3 regions of the Buttiauxella sp. AC038 genome follow, and region 3 is predicted to be linked to each of the others. Evidence: predicted binding sites of a transcription regulator. Region 3 holds the regulator's gene; each other region holds the start of a gene.

Region 1 (7,324 bases), 1.5 Mb from region 3:
ACCGCTTTGTCGGGATTGTCTCCTTTACTGCGATGTTTGGCTCACTGCTGATGTGGACTGCTGCTCCTGTGAAAATCTTCTTTACCGAAATTCCAAAAGGTATTTTTGGTGAGAAAACCGTGCGTCTTAACCAGCATGGCGTACCGACTCGTGCAGCGTGGATTCAGTTCCTGATTGTTATCCCATTGATGCTTATCCCAACCGTGGGTTCGGGTAGCGTACAGGAGTTGATGAACACGCTTATTAATATGACCGCTGCCGCGTCAATGTTACCGCCGCTGTTTATCATGCTTGCCTACCTGAACCTGCGTATGAAATACGATGAGGTCAATCGTGATTTCCGTATGGGCACACGGATGCAGGGGATCACCATTGTGAGTGTGTTGATAGTCATTTTCACCGTCGGGTTTATTGCATCCACATTCCCGACCGGTGCCAGCATTATGACTATCGTGTTTTATAACGTCGGTGGGTTGGTTATCTTCCTGGGCTACGCCTGGTGGAAATACAACAAATATGAGAAAGGGCTGGATGCCAGAGCGCGTTACGAAGCGGATACACCGCTTGCACAAATCGCACTGGAACAGCAGCAGGGAAAGCCAGCTTCACCGCTCGCAGGTGAGGTCGCGATAACACGTCAGCCATAGAAAAACGGCCCCAAACGGGGCCGTATCTATGTTTCGCAGGTCGGATTAGCGAAGCGACATCCGACACTGGAGTTAACAAAACTTAAAAATCATATCCCACGGTTGCAATAACAGAACGCTCTGCACCCCAGTAGCAATAGCCGGTACCGTAACAGCCCGCAACGTAATCACGGCCTGTCAGGTTGGTGGCATTAACTTGTACGAAAGCCCCTTTCAAAGATGGCGTCCACGCACCCATATCGGCACGTACCATCGCATCAAGCAGAGTGACAGAAGGTACACGCAGGGTATTCTCGTTATCTGCCCATTGCTTGCCAATGTAGCGTACACCAGCACCCAGACTGATACCTAAGTCGGCTTTGAACATTCCCCACAAGCTTGCCATTTGGTCAGGCGTCACATACGGCGTGTTGCCGTCGTTACCGTCGATTGCATCTTTAAAGCGTACTTTGTTGTACGTGTAACCAGCGATGGTTGAGAAACGCTGATTCCACTGCGAACGCGCTTCCAGCTCAACGCCCTGCGAATGAACTTTACCTGCTGGCTCAAAATAGCTGCCCTGAACTACACGGTTACCGACATCTTTTTGTGTCAGGTCGTACAGCGCAACGGTATACATATCTACTGTGCCAGCTGGCTGATATTTCACACCCGCTTCGTACTGCTCGGCAGTGGTCGGCTTCAGCAATTTGCCTTCAGCATCAGGCAGAACCTGCGGTGTAATTGCCTGGCTGTAACTGACGTAAGGAGAAACCCCGTTGTTGAACGCATACAGCAGGGAGGCACGTCCGCTGAAATGATCATCGGTGCGGTTATCTGTCACGTCACTGTCAATGGCTTCAGCCACGATATGGCTTTTGGTCACCATATGGTCGTAACGACCAGAGAGTGTCATATGCCACTGATTCCACTTCATATCATCTTGTAAATAGACGCCGGTTTGTTCGTACTGACGCTTACCTGCTTTGGTCAACAGACCCTGGTTGATAGTGGAGTAAGTCGGGTCACGCGGATCGTAATAGTAGAAACCGCCAGGTCCACCGGACTCGCCCGTCCATGGGTTTAGGTTGGTGGTATAAGCAGAATCGTCAGACAGGTTATTGGTGTATTTATGGAACTCCCCGCCAAGCACCACTTTGTGGTCCAGTTCGCCGGTTGCGAAATCTGCTTCCAGTTGGTTATCGATGGCGTAAGCGTCGAGAGACGAGGTTTCACCGCTGTAATAACGCATCAATTCGTCGTGCGCGGCATCTGCCCAGCCAATCTGGTAAGCCTGCTTGAGGCCCACGTTTGAGTGGGTGTAGCTGGCGTTGGAGCGGAACGCCCAAGTGTCATTAAAGCTATGAGCGAACTCGTAACTGTAAATCTGCTGGTGGCGTTTGAATTCGTCATTGCCCGGTTCTACATCAGAGAAGCCGGTGCTGAGTTTACGGCCAGTAGACGAATAGAGACTACCATCTGCCGGAACCGATCCGTGGAAGCCACCTGAAGGATCTTTTTCCAGGTATGCACGCATCACCAATGAGGTATTTTCGCTCGGCTGCCATAACACAGACGGGGAGATGGCATAGCGTTCTTCACGGGTTTTCTCATACTGGGTATCACTATTTTTTGTCATACCGATGAGGCGCCAGGCCCATTCATCGTTAATCGCATTGGTATAGTCGAATGCGGTGCCGGTGGTATTGTTGTTACCGTACATGGCGCGAACGTGGCCTTCCTCAATGAACTGCGGTCGCTTTGAGGTCTCCATTACCAGTCCGCCAGGAATGGTTTGTCCGTAAAGAGCTGAAGAAGGCCCTTTGATAACGTCAATACGCTCAAGGAACCATGGATCAACCTGCACCACGTTGTAGCTGCCGCCGTCACTCATCAGGCGCAAGCCATCAAGGAAGATGTTATTCACATCACCGCCGTGGAAACCGCGCAGTGCGACAGTGTCATAACGAGTTGCACCACCAGCAAAACCAGTGAAAGCACCCGGTGTGTAGTTGAGCGCGCTGTTTACAGATAATGCACCCTGATCATCAATTTGTTGACGAGTCACGACAGACACCGACTGACCGGTAGTGATTAACGGCTCATCAGTTTTAGTAGCACCACGACTAACCGTCGCGCTGTAACCCTGAGTTGGGCTGGTGGAGGTTTCTGTCAGTGTGTCGGTCACAATAACGGTATCTTCCGCCATCGCGTAGGTTGGAGCAGCAAGAGCAAGCGCGCAGAGTAAAGCGGAACGCTTTACGGTAAATGCCAGTTTCATTTTATTATTTTCCCGAGAATGTCTTTTTGTTATCACCTGAAGGGCCGATCTGTGTCGGAGAGGTTGGTATAAATTCAGGCGATCTTATAACGAATAGGAATGCGAATTATTATTGTTATTGTTTGTGTAAGCAAGTGCAAATATTGGCAGGTAGAGAATTAAAACCCATGAAAATATTGGTGTTTTTACAGAGGAGTACGACCCTTTCCATGGGAGAGGGTCTAAGGGGAATCGGTGGTGGGAGAATTTTTACTCCTTCTCCTTGAGAGAAGGAGAAGGAGGGAGTGAGGCCGTTGGAACGACGTTACTGGGTTGAGGCCGCAGTAGGTTTCGTAGTTTCAGTCACAGGCCCCGGTGTTGCTGAAGGCAATTTATCCGGTGTGGAATCGCAGGGCTTCTCTTTACCGCATAACAAATCGAGCATTTTCAGCGTCACGCCGTTGGTCCAGCCAAAACCATCCTGGAGAGGATATTCTCCGCCACCACCGCCCGTACCCGTGCTGGATACATCATACTTTTCAACCAGTTTCTGTTCGCGGTTGTAGGTATGCTGCACATTGGTGAGGAAGCGCCAGGTGACTTCCATGGCTAAATCTTTATGCCCATAGTTCTGCAGCCCTTCGGTGGCTACCCATTGCAAGGGAGCCCAGCCATTTGGGGCATCCCACTGCTGGCCCGTTTTCAGATTGGTTGTCGCAAGCCCACCGGCTTTCAGCAGTTGCGCACGGGTGATGGTTGCCATTTTGTCCGCGCGCTCTTTCGAGGCCGCATGCACATAAAGCGGGAACAGTGCGGCGGCGGTCAACTGAGAACGAACAGCATTATTTTTGAGATCGTAATCGGCATACCAGCCCTGTTTGCTATTCCACAAATGCGCTTCCATAGCTTTCTGGCGAGCATCTGCCAGTTGCTGGTATTGCGTTGCTGCACTGGTGTCTTTCGCTACAGTGCTGGCGTGCGCCAGCGTTTTTTCCATCTGGAATAACAGGGCGTTTAAATCCACCGGCACGATTGAGGTGGTGCGAATCGAACCAAGTTGTTCTGGGTTATCCATCCAGCGAGAGCTGAAATCCCAGCCCGAGGCGGCAGCGGCACGCAAATCACGATAGATTTCTGTTGCCGGGCGATTCGGGTTGTTCTTCGCGGTAGTCACATCATCCAGATAAGATTCTGTACGTGGCGTATCTCTGTCATCCCAATAGCGGTTCAGGACTGAACCATCTTTAAGTTTCACCACGCGCAGGTTTTCAGAACCCGCTTGCAGCGTATCGCTGCCCTGCATCCAGTAGGCGTACTCTTTTTTCAATTGCGGCAGGTAAGTGATGTAGGTTTCATCACCATTATGGCTGGCCAACAGTTTGACCATAAAGGCAAAGAACGGTGGTTGCGAACGGCTTAGATAATAACTGCGGTTGCCATTGGGAATATGCCCCCAGGCATCAATTTCATGGGCAAAGTTGTCCACCATATCCTGCACTTTGTCCCAGTGACCGCTTTCTGCAAGCCCAAGCATGGTGAAATAGCTGTCCCAATAATAAACTTCGCGGAAACGCCCACCGGGTACGACATACGGCTTAGGTAGCGGCAGCAACGAGTCCCATTTATCAACGCTATCTGTGGTGCGCGTTAGCACCGGCCACAGGCTATCGATATGTTCACGCAGCGTCTGTCCTTCAGGTGGAACATATTTTTCACCCTCGCGCGGCAAGGTGAAGTTCACATTCACAAAATGACGTAAATCGAAGCCAGATTGATTGCGCTGCATGCGGTAGTCCGCAAGGATCATTAACGGATCGTTATTAGGAACCGCATCTGCAAATGTCTTTTGGTCAGGGAATAATTTTGCAGTCTGGACATCGGTAAATAACGGGCCAAGGAGCACATCTGGTGGCTGGGGCTGCGGTTGTTGTTCGTCAGCCGCCGAAGCGGGCAAGGTAAAAGCGACGAACGCACAACCGATAGCTATTTGAATCGCAAGCAATAAACTACGAGGACGGCGCAAAGCAGGATTTATCATCTATTGTTCTCCTTTTCATGATCGCGTGAAGTTTTAGCGATCAACCCTATGAAAACCTTAGACGAATTTGCGGGCAGTACCAGGTGCCATGTCGCATATTAAAGGAAAGCAGATAATTTACCGGTGGCACTGGCTCTTACCCTTGCGGATTAATCAACCATGTTCCTGCTTTTTCCACAGACAACGTCATGTTTCGCGTCTGGTTATTATCACGCAGGGTAATCTGATATTTTCCGGCAGGCAGTTGCAGGAAACCATAACCATTGGCCCCCGGCGTGATTTTTTCTGTTTTGCCATTCACATTCAACTCTTCACCGTCATTCATGCGGACATAAACGCGCGCCAGCATACCCTCAGTGGCGGGGAGAGCAGCTGGAGTTGCCACCGCCTGGACTTTTTGTACCGCGGGTGACTCAAGTTTAGCTGTCTCGGAAGTCGGTGTTGTCGAGAAATGGCCACCAAAAATAACCGCACCTACAGCCACGCCGACCAACACACTGGCCGCTATCTGTAGTGGCAATTTGTAGCGTTTGCGTAAAGGAGACAGCGGGGTAATCTCTGCATCTTCCAGAGCAACCAACATGGTCCCTGGTTGTTTTAGCGATGCGAGGCCATTGATACCGCTCATCGGAATCTCGGCAAGGGCTGCAAATTCAGCAATAGATTGCGGGCGGTCTTCAGGTTTTAGCGCCAGGGCGTGATCGACGGCCTGCAACAAACTCTGGGAATAGCCTTCAGGGCGATTCTTCGCGAGCTTAACGCAAGGGTCCTGAATCGTGCGGGTAACACTGGCTGGAGGGCAGGTGCCTGTTATCAACGTATAAAGAATGGCGCCGAGTGCATAGATATCAGTCCACGGCCCTAGTTGGTTTTCGAGATCGTCAGCGTACTGTTCCAGCGGGGCAAAACCAGGATTAAGCGGCGTTTTAATCTCGTCGCTGTTTTCTGAATTGGCGCGCAGTGGAGCACCTGCATTAAGTAGCAGCGGCGCTCCGTTGTCCTGAATTTGAATACTGCGCAGGGACAAATCACGATGAATAAATCCTTCGTCGTGCAATGTTGCCAGCGCCCCGCACAGCATCGGCAATATCCTGCGTAACCAGGCATCGTTGATGATTTCAGGATGTTGTTGATGAAGTTCGGCAAGCGTCATACCGCTGGAGTAACGTGTTGCCGCATAAGCGGTTTCGTTTTGCGTCCAGAAGCTTAAAACCTGAAGCAGGTTTGGGTGGTTGAATTGCGCAAGCTGACGAGCCGACTGCACAAAACGATTCATACCCGAGCTGAATGCCTGGCTATCTTGTTTACTGCGCAAAACCAGCTGCATATTGTCGCTACGTATGGTCAGCGCACGCGGCATAAACTCATTGATAGTTACCGGTCGTTCGAGTTGATGATCCCACGCTTTATAAACCACGCTGGTGTTGGTGGACTCAGTCACTTTCTGAATTTCAAACTCGTCGAAACGGAAACCTGGTGGCAGAGCATCGGGAAGTTCTTGTTCGTAATCTTTATCAGTCATGATGGCCTTTCTCTGCACGAAATCGACGAATGTTCACAGGTTATTTCTGGGTGCGCCATGCGCCCACCGCCGGATCACGCAATTGCGGACGCAGGGAGTCAATCAACAGCAAGGTAATAGGTGTATCTGGCGCAAGCAATGCCGACCATACTTTGCGTACTTGGTTTAAACGCGCCTGGATTCCAGCCTCATCAACCGTCATTTCACGCGGAACTTCAACAGCCACGGTTCCGGTGGCTTGCCAGCCATTTAGCTCGGAGTTATAGGGCAAAATCATCCAGCTCTGCGGCGCGTGTTCATTACTGACGACCATGCGTTCATTGTTCAGGCTGGTGATAAGCAGGCTGTCAGAACCCGCATCGGCGCTCAGTCCACTGACCGGGAAACCATGCACGAAGGTCATCTCATTGCGTTTTTCACCGTGAATACCGCTTTGAATGATTTCACTACGGCCATTCAGCCAGCCGCCGTTTTCACATTTCCCGTTAGGGATAAACATTGCCGAAGCATTGGCGTCACCTTGCCAGAAGGTGCGCAGATGGCAGCCATCCTGCAGCGTAAATTCTTGCCATGGGGTGCGGTCTGCTAAAGGCGAGCTCTCATTGGGAAGTGGCAGTGTGTTTGGTTCACCTGAAACTACCGGCGCAACAATGACTGCCCAATCACTGTTTTTGGTCGCAGTGCCGACGGCAAGCGTCTGGCCTTGCGGATCTTCCAGTTTCCAGCTCACCAGTTGAACAGAGCTACACTGGCTTTCCAGCAAGGTGCCAAGACGCGGCATAAAAACGTTGAGCACAGACGGATTTTTATCGCCATTGGCTACGATTCGTAAGGGGAGTTCGGCAGCACACCAGCTCTGTGGCGTGTTGTTTTGCACA
Region 2 (7,324 bases), 3.3 Mb from region 3:
TGAACCTCGTACGGCAAATTATCACGCAGATTGAACAGGAAAGCCGCAAAGCAGAAGCCTTTTCGTTTTGTCTAACAGAAACACTTTTTGCTCAGCTGTTGATTACTTTGCATCGGCATCGCTATGCCGTTGACAGCGTACCAGTCACTTCCAGTGAAACATTGTTAGATAAGCTGATTACAGCGCTGGCGGGCAACCTGGAACGGACATTTATGCTGGAGCAGTTTTGCCATGACAATCAATGTAATGAGCGGGCACTACGCCAGCAATTTCGACAGCAGACGGGAATGACGGTTAACCATTATTTGCGCCAGTTGCAGATTTGCCATGCTCAATATCTTCTTCGCCATACAGATTATTTAGTGAGTGAAGTGGCAACCCGTTGTGGATTTGAAGACAGTAACTATTTTTCTGCGGTGTTTACGCGGGAAATGGAGATGACCCCCAGCCAGTGGCGACAACGCCATCTCGCAGACTGAAGGCACTGCACTCGGGCTTGCCGAGTGCAGTCGTGTTGTTACATCACTCCCAATATACGAGGTAAGAACAACGTAATTTCAGGTATATAGGTAATGATAAACAGCACACCAATGATGGCAATATAGAATGGAATTAGCGGTTTTATCACTTCTTCTACTTTAACCTTACCCACACTGGCCCCAACATAAAGCCCGCTTCCTACTGGAGGTGTGATGGTGCCTATCGCAAGGTTGTAGATCATCAAGATCCCAAAATGCACCGGATCTACCCCCAACTTCACCATAATTGGCAGCAGTATAGGGGTGAAAATCAGGATGGCAGGACCGATATCCATAAACGCGCCGATAACCAGCAAAAATATTGTCACGACAAGCAAGATGACTAACTTGTTATCAGAGATACCCAAAATCAGGTCGCTTAGTGCCGCCGGAATATTAGTTATCGACATTGAGAATGACATTGCCGAAGATGTTGCCAGCAGGAACATGATGACTCCTGTCATCACCACGGTCTGGATCAGGATGTCCGGTAAATCTTTAATCTTGATGGTTCTGTAAAGCACCATCGTGAGTATCAAGGTATAGACCACGGCAATCGCTGAGGCTTCAATAGCGGTGAAAATACCTTTCACAATTCCGCCGACAATGATCACAATCAGCAACAGACTCGGCACCGCTTCCATGGTGACTTTCATCGCCATGCCTTTTTGCAGAGCAAAAAACACACGGTAGTTATTACGTTTGGCCACAACCAATGTAACCAACATACAGCCCACGCCCCACATAACTCCCGCCACCAGGCCACCGGCAAATAGTGCAGCAATGGACGTTCCACCACTCGCCAGTGCATATAAAATGAATGCGGTAGTCGGCGGAATCAGCATCCCTGTTGGCGCTGAGGCGATATTTACCGCCGCGGCAAAGCTACGGCTATAACCCTCTTTTGCACTCATTGGCACCATAACGCCACCAATTGAGGTCGATGCAGCAATGGCTGAACCGGAAATGGCACCAAACATCATGTTGCCGATAATATTGGTATAAGAAAGTGAACCAGGCAGTTTTCCGGTAAACAGTTTGGCGAAGTTAACAAGCCGGGTCGCGACTCCTCCGCTATTCATTATCACCCCAGATAATACGAAGAATGGCACTGCTAATAAGGCAAAGCTGTCCAGGCTGGAAAACATTTTCTGTGCAGTAGCAAACATTGAAATATCAAAAGGTAAAGCCAGCATCATTGTTCCGCATGACGCAATAACGATGCAGATACCAATAGGAGCGCCCATGGCGAGGAGCACTACAAAAACACTTACCAGCGTGAAAGATGCAAGGATTGGATCAATCATGTTGATTCTCCATGGTAGTGCTGGAATCCATCTCTGTATTCATTGCTTTGCACAAATCCAGAATGTTCATCAGGCTGTAAGCAATAATCAGAATGCCCGCGACTGGCAGAGCGTAATAGATTTTCCCCATGGGAATACCTAGCGCCGGTGAGATTTGTAGCATCGATATTGAGGATATTTTCAGGCCACCGATAATCAGTACCCAAATGGAGAAGGCCGCGAAGGTCAACTGCAGCACAATCATCCACCAGCGGCGAACGGCTGGGGACACTTTGTCGACTAATATTGTCAGGCTAATATGCTGATTCTTCCCGGCAACGTAGGCCATTCCCAGCATTGAAAGCCATACCAGTGAAAAGCGTAAAAGTTCTTCTGAGGTGGTGCTTGGCACGCCAACAATATAACGGCTAATCACCTGCCAACAGGCAATACACACCATCGTTGCCAGCAACAGACAACAAATACTGCCAAGGATTTGATCGAGTATCTTTCTTAACGTATCCATAATCCGATCCTGTAAAATTAGTGTTTTGCTGATTGAATATTTTGATACAGCGAATAGAGAGCAGGCTTATCTTTCAGCCCCTCATAAATTGGCTGTACAGCGTCCTGGAAGGGTTTTTTGTCGATTTCAAAGAACTCCACCTTGAAGTCTTTCATCGCTTGTTGTCGGGTTTTTTCGATTTCCTTATCCCAGGCTGCTTTCTCAAACTCAATCGATGCTTTTACTGCTGCTTTAACAATTTTTTGCTGTTCAGGTGTCAGCTTTTCCAGGGTTAAAGAGCTCATTAACAGAATGTCGGGGATGCGGGTGTGCATATCGTAGGTGTAGTAGCGGGCAACTTCGCCGTGACGGGCGATAGTCAGAGCAAATTCGTTGTTCTCGGCTCCATCCAGAATGCCCTGTTGAAGAGAGGTATAAACTTCAGCCTGACTCATCGCGATAGGTGATGCACCCAGCAGCTTAAGCGTGCGAATAGCAGTGTCACTTTGCATGACGCGGATTTTTTTGCCGCGAAGATCTTCTATCTTACGGATGGGCCCCTTGCTCATATAAAAGTTGCGGGCGCCTGAGTCATACCAGCCGATGCCGAAAAAACCCTGTGCGACAGTAGACTGATAAACTGGCTCCATCACATCAGCGTTATCCATTACTTTGTAATATTCTTCAATATCAGCAAACAGATACGGCAGGGAAAACACGCCATACATAGGGGAGAAGCTTTCCATCAAACCGGATGAAACTTTGGTGATATCGACAACCCCAACCTGTGTCAGTTCTACCAGTTCTCGTTCACCTCCAAGCTGAGCGTCGGGAAAGTAAATAACCTTCACTTCACCAGCGGTTTTCTCTTCGATTTGTTTTCCCAAAAAATGAAGCGCGTCTTTAACTGGCTGGCTGTTTTCAGCATAGGCAAGGCGTAGGACGGTTTCAGCGTTAGACCTAAAAGCCAGAGTAGCTAAACAGCATAAAAGTAGAGTATTCACTGTCCGTGATATGTTCATAACTCCCTCGTGATGATTATGGTTTTTCCTGGAGCGAAAATACGAGGATAAGCCGATCAACACCTTGTGGATTTTGCCAGAACGAGGAGAAAGGTGGCGCTGTGAGAAAGATTTTGAAAGCGTGTTTCACATTTCAGGATTTTCAGCATTTTACGCTGGGAGGCAGGCGCATCAACGTTCAAACCATTATTTTATTCAGATAGATAACGAAAAGTTATAACCATGCTAAAAGTACGGCATTGATAATCATTTTCAATATCATTTAATTAACTATAATGAACCAACTGATTACGCGGCGTTAACAGCTTGTTCGCCGTTCGATAATATCCCTTAGACCTTCGAGTTACAGGAAGGCGGCAAGTGAACGAATCCCGATGATCTTAGTAAACTAATGATTCGGATGAGTGAACGCAGCCAACGCATCTGCAGCTTGAAGGGGGACGGGTATAAATGGAGATGATGAATATGAGTTATACACTGCCATCCCTGCCTTACGCATACGACGCCCTGGAACCACATTTCGACAAACAAACGATGGAAATCCATCACAGCAAACACCACCAGGCGTACGTAAACAACGCGAATGCAGCGCTGGAGTCTCTGCCAGAGTTCGCAAGCCTGCCAGTTGAAGAGCTGATCACTAAACTGGATCAACTGCCAGCAGACAAGAAAACCGTTCTGCGTAACAACGCAGGCGGCCACGCTAACCACAGCTTCTTCTGGAAAGGCCTGAAAACTGGCACCACCCTGCAAGGTGACCTGAAGGCAGCCATCGAGCGTGACTTCGGTAGCGTTGATAACTTCAAAGCAGAATTTGAGAAAGCAGCAGCAACTCGCTTTGGTTCAGGCTGGGCGTGGCTGGTACTGAAAGGCGACAAACTGGCTGTGGTTTCTACCGCAAACCAGGACAGCCCACTGATGGGCGAAGCTGTTTCTGGCGTTTCCGGTTTCCCAATCGTGGGCCTGGACGTTTGGGAACACGCTTACTACCTGAAATTCCAAAACCGTCGCCCTGACTACATCAAAGCATTCTGGGATGTAGTGAACTGGGACGAAGCAGCAGCACGTTTTGCCGCTAAAAAATAAGTTGCATTGCAGCTGACGAGAGGCGAGCCTGATGGCTCGCTTTTTTTATGTCTGTTGCAGGGAGGTTCAGATGCACTATTCGCTAAACGTTTATATCGGCAAAATTCGTGAATATCAGGGCAGTAGGCCGAGTGCTATTGCCAAATATCAGGTCGATGGTGAACTTAAACTCACCGAACTGGGCCTTGAAGGCGATCAGCAGGCTGAAAAAGTCATTCATGGCGGGCCGGATCGCGCGTTATGCCACTACCCACGTGAACATTATCTTCACTGGGCGCGTGAATTCCCCGAACAAGCTGAGCTTTTTACCGCTCCTGCCTACGGTGAAAACTTATCGACCGAAGGCCTGACAGAAAAAGATGTCTATATCGGCGATATTTTCCGTTGGGGAGAAGCACTGATTCAGGTCACGCAGCCGCGCTCACCCTGCTTCAAGCTGAATTACCATTTTGGCATTAGCGATATGTCTTCTTTGATGCAGGAAACGGGTTATTGCGGCTGGCTTTATCGGGTCGTAATGGCGGGAAATGTATCGACGGAATCACCGCTTGAGCTGGTTTCTCGCGTTAGTGATGTGACGGTCGCAGAAGCGATTGCGACAGCATGGCATATGCCATTTGATGATGAGCAGTATCACCGGTTACTTTCGGCTGCAGGGCTATCCGTGAGCTGGACGCGAACTATGCAGAAACGGCGTCTGCTAGGGAAGATCGAAGATAATTCCCGGAGATTGTTTGGGAAATAAACCCCAGATACGAAAAAACCCGCCGAAGCGGGTTTTAAAATTCTTAGCTTTGCTAACGTTAACCTTACAGGTTAGTTACGTTACCAGCAGCTGGGCCTTTAGCACCACTTTCGATGGTGAAAGACACTTTCTGGCCTTCGTCCAGAGACTTGTAGCCATCAATCTGGATAGCAGAGAAGTGTACGAACACGTCTTTTGAGCCATCGTCAGGAGTGATGAAGCCGAAGCCTTTGTCAGAGTTGAACCATTTTACGAGACCAGTCATTTTGTTAGACATAGATATTACCTTTTAAATTAAATTTGCCTTCCGGCGCAATTGGAATGTATTACAGATTTTTTAAAGCGATAAAGGAAGGTAGATCACGTCGAAGGGTATCTATGATAACTCTTTGAGGACTGCGCTACTAAACTGCTTAAGGGTCTGTGCTTCAAACCGATGAATGCATTAACTCATATAACAGTAGTGAATAACAAGGTTTATTTTAGCCGTCCGCAGGGCTGGAGCTCAGGCCATCTGCGGTCTGGAAACTCAGAGTAGCGGTAAACTCAGTAAATAACATTGTGGCGATAGAGCGCCGATTCGAAATCTTCCTTCATGCTTGCATAGAGTAAAATGCCGATTTCAGAATGGTTGCTGTCGTCATAAAAACAACGATACTCATTTTCCACATCCAGCCACTCACGAATCCTGACACCTTTGTCCGCGAGAGTACCGTTTATACGATATCGGGTTGGGTCCTCTGAAATAGCCGCAACCGAACGTAATAACAGCGATTCAATGAATGTTCCAGCAGCCTCAACACCGATAAATTGTGACTTAAAGAATTCAATATCCTGCAGGCTTTTCACCGCAGTTTCGGTAAGTACAATGTGGTGTTCCTTCACTTTATACTCCCTGTTTATTTCCTTGCAGTACGGAGTCGTTGGAGGGCAGCTTCAGGCGAAACCGTTTTCCCTTCTGTCACTTCGTGCTTGGCCTTCATCACCAGTTTTAATAGCGCGTTGCTCTGGCGTTCGCGTAAACGCTCAGCCTCTTCCAACTGGCGCTCAGCGGCTGTCTGAACAAAGAGTTCCGCGACACCGTTTTTCGTGACGTAAACGCCGCCCTCAAAAAGCTCAGGGTTGCTTAACCCTTCTCGGGCAGTCTTTTGGGACATTGTATTTGGCATGAGAACTCCTCATAACGGACAGTTAATGACGAGTTTATGAACAGCATCAGGCGGTGTCAAATTTATGACAAATTTGTACCTTGGGCAGGAATTAAGTGCGGATGGGGAATGCTAAAGAGGGAGAATATTCCCCGCCTTGCGACGGGGAAAACAGCAATTACTGCATTGAAGTTTGAGCAGCAGAATATGCCTGCATAAATGCCTGATGCTGTGAAGCCAGCGGAGCAATCAGCGAGTTGTACTGGCTTGCCTGCTGTGAGGTTGGGAACTGAATGCCACCAGCAGTAAAGCCAACTTGAGTGCCCTGCTGCTGGATGAAGTTACCCACTTGCACCAGTTGTGCTGTGAAAGTTTGTGCCGCAGGGATCAGTGGAGCCATTGCGTCTGCCGGAGCAGTAACCACTTTCTGATAAACCTTGTCGTAAACAACTTTCAAATCGTCAGGCTGCTTTAAGGTGGAACGAGCGCTGTCTGCCTGCATTTTGGCATTCTGCACCTGTTGGCCCAACACGTTCAGTGAACCGTTAGCCTGGCTCAGAGGTTCACGCTGAGTCATATAATCTTGTGGTACACGAATGCTGTTTACGCTATCGGCGACTGGCTCCATGCCGTCATCCATTGCCTGGTTTACCTGTTGGGCAAAGCCATACAAAATCGCGTAATCAGAAACCAGCGGACCGAATTGTTTTTTCTGATCCGTTGTCAGCGTTGGCAGGCGTTCACCGCTGCGCATCGCTGTGTTTTGTAAGAAATCGATAAACGCTTTACGTTGATCGCCTTCTTTATCAAAACAGCCACTCAGACTCACCACCATTAAAATTGCCGCAAGCGGCGCAAACCAGCGTGACCAGGACTTACCTGTCGCCATCTTTTCTACTCCTTCACCATTCAATGCAAATACGCAAATGCGCACCCAATAATGCTGCTAAGGATAGTCCAACCTGACTTTGCAAGATACCCTTTCACAACAATCTCTTTCAGGCATATTTGCGC
Region 3 (7,324 bases):
CCCGATTGTGGTGCTTTCTGCCCGTAGCGATGAGCAAGTGAAGATTGACGCGCTGGATGCCGGCGCCGATGACTATCTCAGCAAACCCTTTGGTATTGGTGAGCTGCAAGCGCGACTGCGTGTAGTCTTACGTCGCCATGCAAGCCTTGCGCAACCCGATCCGGTTTATCAGTTTTCAAATATCAGCGTTGATCTCGCGAACCGCCGCATTACCCGCGATGGCACGGAAATCCACCTCACACCGATCGAATTTCGCCTGCTTGCCACCCTTATCAATAACCATGGAAAAGTTCTGACACAACGCCAGTTGCTAAACCAGGTCTGGGGGCCAAACGCCGTGGAGCACAGCCATTATTTGCGGATTTATATGGGGCATTTACGTCAGAAGTTGGAAAACGACCCGGCTCGACCCACTCATCTGCTTACCGAAACCGGAATTGGCTACCGTTTTATGCTTTGAATCTGAATTTCGTAGGTCGGATTAGCGTAGCGACCTACGACACAACAGACGTAAAAAAGGCGCCTTCCGGCGCCTTTTCAGATTCACATCTTACTTCGCGTTTTTCAGCACTTCGCTGACAATCTCTACCGCTTCTTTCTCAATTTGCAGGCGATGCTCTGCACCTAAGAAACTTTCACAATAGATTTTGTACGCATCTTCCGTACCGGAAGGACGTGCAGCAAACCAACCGTTTTCAGTCATGACTTTCAGACCGCCGATGGAGGCGCCGTTACCCGGAGCCGCAGTTAAGCGTGCGGTGATTGGATCACCCGCCAGGGTACTTGCGCTAACCATTTCCGGGGAAAGTTTAGAAAGTGCCGCTTTCTGCGCAGAAGTGGCAGAGGCTTGCAGACGGTTATAGCTTGGCGCACCGAAGCGAGCAGCCAGTTCGTCGTAATGCTGCTGCGGGTTCTTACCGGTAACGGCAGTGATTTCTGCCGCCAGCAGGCACATGATGATGCCGTCTTTATCGGTAGACCACGGTGTGCCGTCGAAACGCAGGAACGATGCCCCAGCACTCTCTTCGCCACCAAAACCAAAGCTGCCATCGAACAGACCATCGACAAACCATTTGAAACCAACCGGTACTTCTATCAGTTTACGCCCCAAATCGTTCACTACACGGTCAATCATTGCAGAAGAAACCAGTGTTTTACCCACGGCAACATCTTTGCCCCACTGTGGGCGATGCTGGAACAGGTAGTTAATCGCAACAGCCAGGTAATGGTTCGGGTTCATCAGGCCAGCTGGCGTGACGATACCGTGGCGGTCGTAATCCGGGTCATTGGCGAAAGCCAGGTCGAATTTATCGCGCAGCGCTAACAGGCCTCCCATCGCACATTCGGACGAGCAATCCATACGGATCGCGCCATCTTTGTCGAGGTGCATAAAGCGGAAGGTCTGATCAACGTGATCGTTAACAATCGTCAGATCCAGATTGTAGTGCTTCGCGATACGCTGCCAGTATTCGATACCGGAACCACCGAGTGGATCAACACCCAGTTTCAGGCCTGCTTTCTGGATGGCGGCCATATCTACGATATCCACCAGCCCTTCAATAAACGGCTGCACTAGATCTTGCTCTTGTACGTGGCCACTTTTCCACGCCTGATCAAGAGAGATACGTTTCACGTCTTTCAGATCTGTGGCCAGCAATGCATTAGCGCGATCTTCTACGACTTTGGTGACGTTGGTATCAGCCGGGCCACCGTTAGGTGGATTGTATTTGATACCACCGTCATCCGGTGGGTTGTGCGAAGGCGTAATAACGATGCCATCAGCCTGCGCGCCACCCTTTTTGTTATGCATCAGAATGGCGTGAGAGATAGCTGGCGTTGGCGTGTAGCCGTTCGCCTGCTGCACAATAACATCCACACCGTTCGCAGCCAGCACTTCCAGTACGGAGATAAACGCAGGTTCAGACAGCGCGTGGGTATCTTTACCCACATAGCACGGCCCGGTAATGCCATTTTTTGCACGATCTTCTGCAATCGCCTGAGCAATTGCGAGAATGTGAGGCTCGTTAAAGTTTTGACGTGCCGCACTACCACGGTGACCGGATGTTCCGAACTTCACCGCATGTTCGCTATTCCCCACTTCGGGCTTCAGTACATAATACTGAGCCGTCAGTTGGGCTACGTTAATCAAATCGCTCTGTTGTGCCGGTTGTCCTGCACGAGGGTGGTTAGCCATTGGCCTTTCCTTCTGACGCGAGGTGTTAAATTGTGCCGCAAACCTTTTCAATCAATTCCGCCGGGAACTGCATTGATTGCATGATGTGTTCGACCATGCTGCATTTACGGCCAGTATTGGTGTTAGTAATAACCCAGTATGGCGTTCCTGGAACATGCTTAGGTTTGGTCTGGTTTCCATTTTGCAGCAACGTCTGTTCATTACCTGCAAAATAGACACGTGTACGACCATGCAGCGATTCAGTCGCTTCACCAAAAGCTTGAGCATCAAGTGTATACAGAGTTGAAAGCACCATCATGAAACGGTTAACCGCTTTCTTTTGCTCCGCATATTCATCGGACAGCAATAATTCACGAACCGCACGAACGCGATCGCGTGCTTTATTTACGGGTTTGGCTTCCGGAGCAGGTGCAGCAGTTGCGCCTGTCTGGCCGGTAATTGCAGGTGTAGCTGGGGTTTGGCCGGCGGTAAATTTCAACATGCGCCGTAAAATATCGGACGCGCTTTCACCAATGTGCTGCGTGTGGCTGGCAATATAGCGATAGAGCTCGTCATCAACTTCAATTGTTTTCATCTTAATCCAGTGCGATATCTTTTCTGAATGCAAGTAATTGGGATTATAAGGACAAATCCCAACCTCGGGTAGAGCCAAGCTTTTGTCACACCACAAAGTCAGACTAAACTGGAAATTTGCGGCAGTGCGGCAGGATGCCGTTATGATACCCTAACCGCACGAAGTAAAAAAAGAACTTTGCCATGAAATTGAATGCTCGCCTGCAAACTGCGCAACAATCGACTAGTAATTCCCCCATCGTCCTTATTCACGGTCTTTTTGGTAGCCTTGATAACCTGGGCGTGCTGGCCCGTGACCTTGGGCAGGATCATACGTTGCTGCAAATCGATCTGCGCAACCACGGTTTATCACCACAAAGCTCTGAGATGAACTACCCTGCTATGGCGCAGGATGTCGTCGAAACGCTCGATGAATATGACTTTGAGAAAGCCATTATTATTGGCCATTCAATGGGTGGCAAAGTGGCGATGGCTTTGACGGCGATTGCCCCAGAGCGTATCGACAAATTAGTACTGATTGATATTGCACCGGTGGATTATCAGGTGCGCCGCCACGATGAAATTTTCACTGCAATAAATGCCGTCAGCGCCGCTTGCGTTAAAACACGGCAGCAGGCCGCGACCGTGATGCGCGAGCATCTTGATGAAGAAGGTGTTATTCAGTTCTTGCTAAAATCCTTTGCCGATGGCGAATGGAAATTCAACGTGCCGGTGCTGTGGGAGCAATATGAGAATATTGTCGGCTGGGAAAACATTCCTGCATGGAATGAACCCTCGCTATTTATTCGCGGCGGCGCATCTCCTTATGTCAATGAATCGCATCGTAGCCAGTTGCTTTCACAGTTCCCTCAGGCGCGTGCTCATGTGGTTGCAGGTGCCGGACACTGGGTTCACGCAGAAAAACCTGATGCTGTTTTGCGCGCAATCCATCGTTTTATCGACACAACAGCGGCAAACTGATTAAAAACAAACCGACTGGCCGCAAGATGTGGCTAACGCGTTGGCGCGCAAGCCATGCTGATGTATGATTGCGCGCTAAATTGCGCCAGAGCACCCCGCTCCGTGCCACCTGAATTCCCTGTCAGTAGTCTAATCATGGCAAAAGAACAAACGGACCGTACTACATTAGATCTGTTCGCGGACGAGCGTCGCCCGGGGCGACCAAAAACCAATCCGCTAACGCGTGATGAGCAATTGCGTATCAACAAACGCAACCAACTCAAGCGCGATAAAGTACGCGGCCTGAAGCGAGTGGAGCTAAAGCTCAATAACGATGCGGTAGATGCTCTCAATCAGCTGGCTGAAGCGCGCAATATCAGTCGTAGTGAATTGATTGAAGAGATACTTCTCGAACAACTGAAGCAACATCTCAGTTAGTTTTAGTGCTATGTCCTGGTATGCGATTTTGCAGTCTGTGCACACCGGGGCGATAGCAGTTTCCGCACCACGAAGTGTTCTGCTATGATTGCCCTATCTGTGGCCAAATAGCAGCCACCATACCATTAAGTATCAAGAGGTTATTTTACTCATGGCAATCGTAGGCATTTTTTTCGGCAGCGACACTGGTAACACCGAAAATATCGCGAAAATGATTCAAAAACAGCTCGGTAAAGATGTTGCTGAGGTGCATGACATTGCTAAGAGCAGCAAAGAAGACCTGGAAGGCTTCGACATTCTGCTTCTCGGCATTCCAACCTGGTACTACGGCGAAGCCCAGTGTGATTGGGACGATTTCTTCCCAACTCTGGAAGAAGTTGATTTCAATGGCAAACTGGTAGCGTTGTTTGGTTGCGGTGACCAGGAAGACTACGCAGAATACTTCTGTGACGCATTAGGCACTATCCGCGACATCATTGAGCCGCGCGGTGCAGCTATCGTCGGTCACTGGCCGACTGCGGGTTACCATTTCGAAGCATCTAAAGGTCTTGCAGACGATGACCACTTTGTTGGCCTGGCGATTGACGAAGACCGTCAACCAGAACTGACTGCTGAACGCGTTCAGAAATGGGTTAAACAAGTTTCTGATGAGCTCAACCTGGCTGATATCATCAACGCCTGATTCTAAACCCTGGCTACTTTAAGATGCAGGCTGGCAATAAACCTGCATATTCAAGGGCGATGGGCATCAATGTGGCGAGACTATTGGGTTTCGCCACATTGATAGTTATTTCCGATTAAAATAATTGCTACAAATTTTTAACTTTTCAGCTTGTCCCTGTACAATGAACTCCTGACAAATAGCTATCAAGGCCATCAAATCGCGACTCAACCGCAATTTTTTAACTTGGTTATGCATAATACTTGCGGTTCCCATTTAGAAGGGGCAGTTCTATAATGAGACGCATTCATCTTAACGCTCACCCTGACTCCGAGCGAATCGTTAAGCAACAGGACAATTTCCGCATGACTGACAATAATACCGCATTAAAGAAGGCCGGCCTGAAAGTCACGCTTCCTCGATTAAAAATCCTTGAAGTGCTGCAGGGGCCGGTGAACCACCACGTCAGTGCGGAAGACTTATATAAACGTCTGATTGATATGGGCGAAGAGATTGGTCTCGCCACCGTTTATCGTGTACTAAACCAGTTTGATGATGCAGGCATTGTGACGCGCCATAACTTCGAAGGCGGCAAATCCGTATTCGAACTGACACAGCAGCATCACCATGACCACCTGATTTGCCTGGACTGCGGCAAAGTAATTGAATTCAGCGATGATTCAATCGAAGCCCGTCAGCGTGAAATCGCATCACGTCATGGTATTCGTCTGACTAACCACAGCCTGTACCTTTATGGTCATTGTGCTGAAGGTGATTGCCGTACCGACGAAAACGCACACGAAATCAGCGAAAAGTAATCTGCACCTCCGGCACCCAGAGTTGGGTGTCAGGCAATAAAAAAACCGGTGAGGAAGCTCATCGGTTTTTTTATTGCCTGAATACAGCGATTACTTATTGTTGGCGCGGATCTCTTGCCAGATTTTATCGCATTTTGCTTTCACGGCCTGGTCATTACCGGTACGTGTTGCCTGAATGCAGTTCTGGTAATCCAGGGTACGAACCGTTTCTTTCTTCGCAAACTCCTGGTGTTCCTTATCCTGAGCCAACACATTCAATACGCTTTGGCAGGCCTGAATTTTATCCGGATTGCCTTCTGCGGTGTTAATACAGGCGCTATACGCTTGTTTTAGTTTTGTGTCTTCCGGAGCCGTTTTAGGTTGTTGCTGCGCACACGCACTTAAACCTAACGCCATCACCACAGTCAGAACGATTTTTTTCATGTTTGATATCCTTAAGAAAACCGGGCGTTTTCACGCCCGGATTCGAATCAGAAGATGGTGAACGGTGCGATGACGATGAATTTCACGTCGCGCTCATCCTGGAAGATGTTGCCGTAACCACCGCCCCAGCTTGGGATGTCTGAATGGTTGTCGTACTGAGTGAAGTGCAGTTTGAACAGCGTGCCTTTCGCACGACCATCCTGAACGGTGTACAACGCATCAAGGCTGTACGCAGATTCTTTCAGGCGATTATCAGCATCGTAGTAACCGTCAGTGGTTGGTTTAGAGCTTGGTTTAGCATCCCATGCGTACACATAAGAAGCACCCACTGCCCAACCTGCCAGGTTCCAATTGCTCAGGTCATACATCGCGCCTGCAAATACTGCTTTTTCACCGTTGGCGTTGAAGTCAGAGCGGTTATCCCACCACACATCAAGACGACCGTTTGAAGATGCATAAGTTGGGGTCATACGCTGCAGGAAGTAACCTTGCTGGCCATCGGCCTTAACAATAGTTCCTTCAAGACGCAAATCAACCTGACCCACTCTGTATCCGAGAGTCAATGCCTGCAACCATGCAGTGCCGTCGTACAGATCGTTAACGCTGCCATCTGAAACTTTGTCACGCGTACCGTAGAACTGGTAGCTGGTTGTTAACGGGCTGCCCGCGATATCAAACTTATAGCTTGCTTTGGTGAAATACTGATCAACGTAGCCTTCAGCCTGCCCAAATGCCGCTTCGAGAATGAAATCATTTTTGAAGTCATACTTCGCGCCAAGAGAGTGTAAATATTCAACTTTGGTTTTTTTGTCGTTCTGATAGAACTTGTCCATTTCCAGGTGCCATGGAGCTTTGTACTCGTTGGTCCACATGTAGGAGAAGCTCAGCGCACCAGAATCGCCGTAATCAAAGTTTGCACCGGCTTCAGCGCCCTGGTAAGTACCAGGCATGAAGCTCCAGTGTGGTGCGAGCAAGGTTTGCCCGGTTGGCTGAATGTAACCGCCACGTGCCCAAACCGGGCCGTATTTGAATTTAGCTGCGGCTTTATAGAGGCTAATACCGCTCTTATCACCTGAGTAATCTTCGTCGTAAGCTTTGTTTACAGAGGAGAATGCGATTTCGTTCGGGTGACCGCTGTTACCATTTTCTGCCATTTCGATAGCAGTAAAGGCCGCAATATCCAGACCGAACATGTCAGCGGCGAAACCAGACTGGAAGTCCAGGTTGGCGTTCCAGGTGGAATGCGCAAGGTTAGTTTCATATTTATCAGTCGTAACA

Evidence for each region. Region 3 encodes Fur, which represses iron uptake genes when iron is present. Its sites were predicted from a motif close to ATAATAATGAGAACNACTATCAA; they were not measured.
Region 1: the regulator Fur is predicted to act here: its motif matches at 3,001-3,023, upstream of AC0IXI_RS10350 (TonB-dependent siderophore receptor).
Region 2: the regulator Fur is predicted to act here: its motif matches at 3,571-3,593, upstream of sodA (superoxide dismutase [Mn]).

What each region holds. Positions count from the first base shown of each region.
Region 1 is NZ_CEEDCQ010000001.1:2,168,710-2,176,033, forward strand. It holds gene AC0IXI_RS10345 (amino acid permease) at 1-647, shown strand, start outside; gene AC0IXI_RS10350 (TonB-dependent siderophore receptor) at 730-2,907, opposite strand; gene AC0IXI_RS10355 (alpha,alpha-trehalase) at 3,212-4,924, opposite strand; gene AC0IXI_RS10360 (serine/threonine protein kinase) at 5,061-6,446, opposite strand; gene AC0IXI_RS10365 (hypothetical protein) at 6,487-7,324, opposite strand, start outside.
Region 2 is NZ_CEEDCQ010000001.1:289,001-296,324, reverse strand. It holds gene rhaR (HTH-type transcriptional activator RhaR) at 1-479, shown strand, start outside; gene AC0IXI_RS01380 (TRAP transporter large permease) at 518-1,825, opposite strand; gene AC0IXI_RS01375 (TRAP transporter small permease) at 1,818-2,330, opposite strand; gene AC0IXI_RS01370 (TRAP transporter substrate-binding protein) at 2,348-3,331, opposite strand; gene sodA (superoxide dismutase [Mn]) at 3,797-4,417, shown strand; gene yiiM (6-hydroxyaminopurine reductase) at 4,488-5,162, shown strand; gene cspE (transcription antiterminator/RNA stability regulator CspE) at 5,227-5,439, opposite strand; gene AC0IXI_RS01350 (hypothetical protein) at 5,709-6,047, opposite strand; gene AC0IXI_RS01345 (hypothetical protein) at 6,062-6,331, opposite strand; gene AC0IXI_RS01340 (DUF3053 domain-containing protein) at 6,489-7,199, opposite strand.
Region 3 is NZ_CEEDCQ010000001.1:3,626,756-3,634,079, forward strand. It holds gene kdpE (two-component system response regulator KdpE) at 1-460, shown strand, start outside; gene pgm (phosphoglucomutase (alpha-D-glucose-1,6-bisphosphate-dependent)) at 551-2,194, opposite strand; gene seqA (replication initiation negative regulator SeqA) at 2,220-2,768, opposite strand; gene ybfF (esterase) at 2,951-3,727, shown strand; gene ybfE (LexA regulated protein) at 3,863-4,144, shown strand; gene fldA (flavodoxin FldA) at 4,296-4,826, shown strand; gene fur (ferric iron uptake transcriptional regulator) at 5,171-5,623, shown strand; gene chiQ (ChiQ/YbfN family lipoprotein) at 5,714-6,046, opposite strand; gene chiP (chitoporin ChiP) at 6,094-7,324, opposite strand, start outside.